2 regions of the Paenibacillus sp. GCM10012306 genome follow, and region 1 is predicted to be linked to the other one. Evidence: riboswitches for the same ligand, from Rfam matches in the RefSeq annotation. Region 1 holds a riboswitch; the other holds the start of a gene.
The links. A riboswitch is a leader RNA that binds a small molecule or an ion and turns the genes downstream of it on or off. The one in region 1 is predicted to bind ZMP and ZTP.
Positions count from the first base shown of each region.

Region 2: linked by a shared signal. The riboswitch ahead of ACFORK_RS05725 (DJ-1/PfpI family protein) and the one ahead of ACFORK_RS12370 (TIGR01440 family protein) in region 1 are both predicted to bind ZMP and ZTP.

Region 1 is NZ_JBHRYW010000004.1:358,345-361,760, forward strand. It holds gene ACFORK_RS12360 (manganese efflux pump MntP) at 1-373, shown strand, start outside; gene ACFORK_RS12365 (low molecular weight protein arginine phosphatase) at 506-1,093, shown strand; ZMP/ZTP riboswitch at 1,140-1,222, shown strand; gene ACFORK_RS12370 (TIGR01440 family protein) at 1,465-2,124, shown strand; gene ACFORK_RS12375 (serine hydroxymethyltransferase) at 2,181-3,416, shown strand, end outside.
Region 2 is NZ_JBHRYW010000002.1:443,333-446,748, forward strand. It holds gene ACFORK_RS05710 (helix-turn-helix transcriptional regulator) at 1-171, shown strand, start outside; gene ACFORK_RS05715 (putative quinol monooxygenase) at 181-489, shown strand; gene ACFORK_RS05720 (GNAT family N-acetyltransferase) at 666-1,142, opposite strand; gene ACFORK_RS05725 (DJ-1/PfpI family protein) at 1,148-1,720, opposite strand; ZMP/ZTP riboswitch at 1,779-1,858, opposite strand; gene ACFORK_RS05730 (chloramphenicol phosphotransferase CPT family protein) at 2,217-2,810, opposite strand; gene ACFORK_RS05735 (cupin domain-containing protein) at 3,203-3,416, opposite strand, start outside.

The DNA.
Region 1 (3,416 bases):
CTACGTCGGAAATTTATTGGGACAGGTTACCACCTATGCTGCCGGAGGGTTGCTGCTCCTTCTGGGCGGGCATATGATCTTTAATTCCTTTCGCTCGGGCGATGACAGTCCCAGGGTTTGGGATCATCGCACCTTTTGGGGGATGCTGTTGATCTCGCTCAGTGTCAGCGTAGATTCTTTTTCGGTAGGTGTATCTTTAGGGATGTTCGTGGACAGTATTCTACTGACTATACTGGCTTTTGGCATTTGCGGCGGGCTAATGTCGATTACAGGTTTGCTGCTGGGGCGGCATGTCAGTCGTGGGCTTGGTACGTACGGCGAGGCGATTGGCGGGGCGATCCTATTGGGGTTTGGCTTGCTGTTCATCTTCTGATACAATAACGGCACCGGAAGTATTCTAACTAATTATGTCTTCTGCCCATAGTTTTTGCCCAATCAAGTGATTTGAACGGTACTGAAAACTATGGCGGAATGAATTTAAATATTTATTGGGAGGTGGATAAACATGCTGCATATTTTATTCGTCTGCACCGGCAATACCTGCCGCAGTCCTATGGCAGAAGGGCTTCTGCGGAAGTATGCCAAGGCGCGCGGAGTGGAGCTGGAGGTGCGGTCTGCAGGAGTATCCGCCATTTCAGGCTCATCCATATCCAGACATGCTGCGGCGATACTGCGGGATGAGGGTGTGCTTGATCTCATGCAGTCCTCTCAGCTTACAGGTCAACAAGTAGCCTGGGCGGATCTTGTGTTAACACTGACAGGTAGTCACAAGCGGCATTTACTGCAATATTTTCCAGATGCCGTGACGAAGACATATACGCTGAAAGAATATGTACATGATGAAGCGTCAGTCACTGAAGATATCGAGGAGCTGGATAGCCTCTATGCAGAAGCAGAAATGTCCATTGCTCTTGGAGGGGAACCGGATGCTGCCGCACTGCAGCGGATCATCGAGATTCGTCAACGCATTCCGAGCTTTGATATTTCTGATCCCTTTGGTGGCAGTCGTGATGATTATGAGCTAACAGCTGCCGAGATCCGCAAGGCGCTGCATAGCCTGCTGGATAAGCTACAGTCTGTAAGACGTTTGTAAAGAAGGTTGATTTTCGGCTCTCTTTGCTTTAAGATGTAAGAAATATCGGTTCCGATGTAACTGGCGACAACTGTGGATCAAACCACGATGGAGCATCGGAATAAACGGCCGGTCGCCTGGGCAAAAGAGCAAATCCGCAGCTACCTGCGGACTGCTCTTTTTTGTTTGAAATAGATGGAATTATCTGACTATTAGATATGTATCCTTATATTTCTTACTTACAGATATGGGTGGTTTATAGCGTAATAAGAGTATCTGCCAGCCTCCGAAAGTCTTGGACTTTCGCTTCCTGGAGAGGTACAGCCGTATCTGTCCCTGAAGCGAAAGTGGTGATGATGAGGTATCGTCATAACATTTTAGGAGGTAGGGCAATGGATGAAATGAAGCAGAACAATTCTTGGGAAGAGCGCGCGGTTAACCCTGCAGGATCTGTCGGGGAAGAAGATCATTCTTCAGACAATGCACGCTTGCTCTCTGAGGCTACTGCCACTGTGGTTCGAGAGCTTGCTACGGCAGGGAAGCTGGGTCCCGGCAAGATTCTTGTAGTTGGAGCTAGCACCAGCGAGGTAGCCGGTGCCCGGATCGGGACTGGCGGAGCGCTGGCTGTGGCAGAGCAATTGCTTGCTGGCATTACTGAGGTAGCTGATGAACTCGGATTCCATCCGGTGTATCAATGCTGTGAGCATTTGAATCGTGCCTTGGTGATGGAGCGCTCTTTGCTGGATCGGTTAGGGTTACAGGAGGTTGCAGCTGTGCCGATTCCCGTCGCAGGAGGTTCGATGGCTGCTGCTGCCTATCGCTCCATGAAAGACCCTGTGCTGGCAGAAACCGTACAGGCTCATGCTGGTATTGATATCGGGGAGACGCTGATCGGCATGCATTTACGACGTGTGGCCGTGCCTTTCCGTCCTAGCCTGCGTTACATTGGAGAAGCTAGAGTGAACGCTGCATGGAGCAGACCTGCCTTGATCGGCGGCGAACGTGCCGTCTACCGGACACAGGAGCAAAGCGGAACCCCGCTCTGCGAATAACTTAATGGTTTTCACTAAACACAACATAAACACAATACTAGGGAGGAAATAAGAACATGGAACAATTGCGTAAGAGTGACCCGGCAGTACTGGAAGCGATGGGATTGGAGCTGAAACGTCAGCGCGCGAATATTGAGCTTATTGCCTCTGAGAATATCGTCAGCGAAGCTGTTATTGAAGCTATGGGTTCGGTGCTTACCAACAAATATGCTGAAGGCTACCCGGGCAAGCGTTTTTATGGTGGTTGTGAAGATGTAGACATCGTCGAAGATCTGGCTCGCGACCGTGCTAAGCAACTGTTTGGTGCAGAGCATGTCAATGTACAACCGCACTCTGGTGCACAAGCGAATATGGCCGTTTATTTGGCAGCCCTGAAGCCTGGTGACACTGTACTTGGTATGAACCTGGCTCATGGTGGTCACTTGACACACGGTAGCCCGGTTAATGCTTCCGGCTTGCTTTATAACTTCGTTGCTTACGGTGTGCAAGAGGATACTTTCCTTATTGACTATGATGAAGTGCGCAAAGCCGCTTTCAAACACCGTCCTAAATTGATCGTAGCTGGTGCAAGTGCTTATCCGCGTACCATTGATTTTGAAAAACTCGCTGCTATTGCCAATGATGTTGGCGCATTGTTCATGGTAGACATGGCTCACATCGCAGGTCTGGTTGCTGCAGGTTTGCACCCGAACCCAGTTCCACATGCTCACTTTGTAACAACTACAACACACAAAACGCTGCGTGGACCACGCGGTGGCTTGATCATCTGTAAACAACCTTGGGCAGCTGCAATTGATAAAGCTGTATTCCCAGGCACGCAAGGTGGACCACTGATGCATGTGATTGCTTCCAAGGCGGTTGCCTTCGGTGAAGCATTGCAGCCATCCTTCAAGACTTATGCCGAAAATGTTATCAAGAATGCTAAGGTATTGTCCGAGACATTGCTTGGTGAAGGCATTAACATTATCTCTGGTGGAACAGACAACCACTTGATGCTGATTGATACCCGCAACTTGGGTATTACCGGTAAAGAAGCGGAAAAGGTACTGGATTCCATTGGTATTACCGTGAACAAGAATGCTATTCCGTTCGACCCAACTAGTCCATTTGTAACTAGCGGTATCCGTCTGGGTACTCCTGCGGTTACTTCTCGTGGCATGGATGAGAAAGCGATGAGTGTTATTGGCCGGATCATTGCGAATGTGCTCAAGAATCCGAAGGATGAAGCGATCTTGACTGAGGCTGGCCGCCAAGTGGCTGAGCTGACAGATCAATACCCGCTGTACCCTGAA
Region 2 (3,416 bases), on a different contig from region 1:
CTCTTTCAGTTAGAGGAGCAGTCGCTAAGATACGTGCCGTACTTTCTTCTACCGTTCGGGAGGTCACTTAAGATCCTTGAGCCGCCAATGCTGATCGATCGAATGATGGAGGTCAGTCTGGAAATGTTTCAGCACTATGAAGGGATGCAAAAAGATAAAGAGAAAGGATGAAGAAATAAAATGAACAAGTTTACGATGTTTGGTAAAATGACGGCCCACCCTGGAAAGCGGGAGGAACTCACCTCATTATTGCTGGAGGCTTCCCGGAGTCTCAATAATATGGAGAGCTGCGAGCTCTATATTATCAATGAATCCGTAGATGATCCTGATGTGATCTGGGTGACCGAACTGTGGCGTGATGCTGAGGCTCATGCTGATTCTCTCAAGAACGAAGAAGTACTTGCCGTCATACAGCGCGCGAAGCCTCTAATCGCAGCAGTCGAGCCGGTTCGACTTCGTCCTGTGGGTGGTAAGGGATTGGGCGTGTAATGCAGGGCTGAATATAGTACAAGTTTTTGCTTGATTGTTTGATTAACAAGAGAAAGAGAAGTGGGGCTGTCGCTATTACTGTCCCCACTTTTTAAGTATTCTTTTTTTGTCACCGTTGTTAACGTTCATTAGAGGACATCTCCATTTTGCCAGCCCACTCTGTACTGATTACTCCTTCATAAAAATGTTCTAGCAAAAGTGACCCTATCGTAATCGGATTCAAAAAAATCTTTCTCGTAATTAACCATTTCAAAGCCAATATTTCTATAGAACATCAATGTGGCTTCATTTCCAACATGACCCAATGTATAAAGGATAACTTGCTTATTGCCCAGCTCACTTATTTTGCCGCAAATATGATTAATTAAGGCGTTCCCAATCCCTTGGCGCTGAAAATTTTTTGATACAGCAACACCAACTATTTCGTATAAGCCAAGTTCATCATTGAGTATATATCCTGCATGACCGATTACTTCACCAGTATTTGCTAAACTAACATAGTACCCACAGAGTTCATAATCCTGTACTATCAAAAATGTATGCCAGCGTGGGGGATATTTGTCTATGATAAACTTGGGGAACTGAAGAGGGTGCTCGGTCATGATTTTTTCAACATGAACTTGGTCGTTTTTCACCAATGATCTAATACTCAATATAGTTACCTCCTTGCAGGATAATATGGATAATCCATCTTTTCTTGAACTTGTCGAACCACGTTGTCGTTGGTAAGCGTTTCTATTAAATATAGCCCCAAATCAATTGAAGCGGACACTCCTCCCCCTGTAAAAACATTTCCATCCCTTACGAAACGCTCTTTAACAACCTCGGAGCAATAAGGTGCTAAAAGTTCATATGCGGATGTATTTGTCGTCGCTTTTTTCCCGTTTAAAAAACCAGCTGCACCCAAAATCAATGCCCCTGTGCATACGGACACCTTGTATTCAACATCTCGTGCAGTCTCAATCCATGAAATAAAATTAGTGTCGTATCTAAGTTGTCTTGTTGATAATCCTCCAGGAATAAATATCAAATCATAGATTGATAAATCAGGTAAGACATGATCAATTTTTAAAGTCAAACCCCGATCGTCTGTGATCTGTTCTTTATTCGAACAAAAATCCCATGATACATTTTCTTTTGCCTTTAAAATTCCCATCCATGTCACAGCTTCATAAAAACCTACAAAATCCAACGTAGTCATCTTGTCGAAAAGAATGTAAGCCATTTTCATCACTAGCACCTGACCTCTCCCAATGAAAAATAAAAAAAGTATTTGATCGAAAGATCAAATACTTTGCCCAGGCGTACGGCGTTATGAATATGTGCTCCCTCGTGGTTCTCCACGTTTACGCCAGTTGCACACACCAAATATTTACTTTATTGTATTTGAGGAATCCAAATAAAACAAGAAATAAAATAATCTAATCTATTCATTGTACCAATGAAAATTATCTGTACTGAGTTGTATACATATAAGGTTCACGAACAAAATGAAAAGCAAGGACTGGACCGACCACGTTTCCCGGGAGTATCTGTTTAGACGCAATTTGATTCAATAGTCCGTCGATAAGGGGATCCCAGCGATTACTTTCGACCTCTTTATGCCGGAATTTGGGTTGATATACGGTTATGACGATGAGAAGCAAATATTTCCGAAATCTTGTGGGCAGACCGAGGGGGCAATAGCCCCAATGCTTGATTATGTTGTTATCTGATGCATTTGCCTACTATGAAACACTAATCTCTCTTTTACTTAATTTCTTAAATGCTGAGTAACCCTGATCGGACTTAATAAAACTTAATATTTTATCGGCACATTCGATTGGACTCAACTTTTCCGTATTTACTTCAAGATCATATTCATTATAGGAATATACTCTGTCGAACTGGGAATGTGCTAGTCCAATTAATCGATCTCCCCTACTTTGCTCTCTTCTTGTGAGTTCTTCTTTCGAGCATCGTACGCCTACAAACAATATAGGATAATCAACAAGTAAATCATAAAAATCATTAAAATACTTGTCGTTTGCGATTATGGTATCTACTATTACATTAAAACCTAGTTCTGATAACAATTTAATTGTGGAATGGTACACTGATAATATGGAATCATCAACTATTTGTGAGACAACTTGATGATCTATTCCTCTTGGAGGTTCATCTGGAAATTTATTATTAACAAAATCATTGTAATTATTAAAAATATCATCAATTGATAAATGATAAAAAGGAATCTCTTTCTGATTTATCAGTTCAGTCGATATGGAGGTCTTTCCAGAACTTGACGTTCCGTTCAAAAACACAATGAGTCCTTGATTCACATGAATCACCCTTATCTATAAGATTTTCGTTTCATTCAGACAACCTTAATTCAACAAATTTCATTAGATTATCCAACTGGTAAAATATTCGAGGAACGTTTAAACTATCCTGCCAGATAGCTTAATGAATTTTGGGAGGAGTGCCCTCACATGGTATTTTTAGAAAAAAATTGTGCGGAGCGAAGGAGGGTAAACTCTGCCGTAACATCAGAAACCAATTCATTCGGCAATGGGTATAGCTAATTAAAAGCCTTACAAGCCCCGTAGAGCATAATAAAAGAGCCGCCCTTTATCGGTGGCTCTGCTTATTTCAGTCCTTATACAACCCCTCAATGGCTCTTAGCCTGTCTTCCTCTGTGGGCTTGAAGTAACGCAATATCATGTCAGCTGAACTATGACCGCTTCTTACCTTGATCCGGAGCAATGAAAAGGGTGTCGTTCGGCAGTTTTGCTGCTTCTTCCCTGGACATTTCAAGATTTGTAGACAGCACGTCAATGGGGTTGCCCGCAAGCCATTCGCTCAGATCAATTGCTTCGTAGTGGGCATTGTTGAATCCAATTAATACGCGGCAGACTTCCTCGCCTGTATTTTTGATATAGTGACCC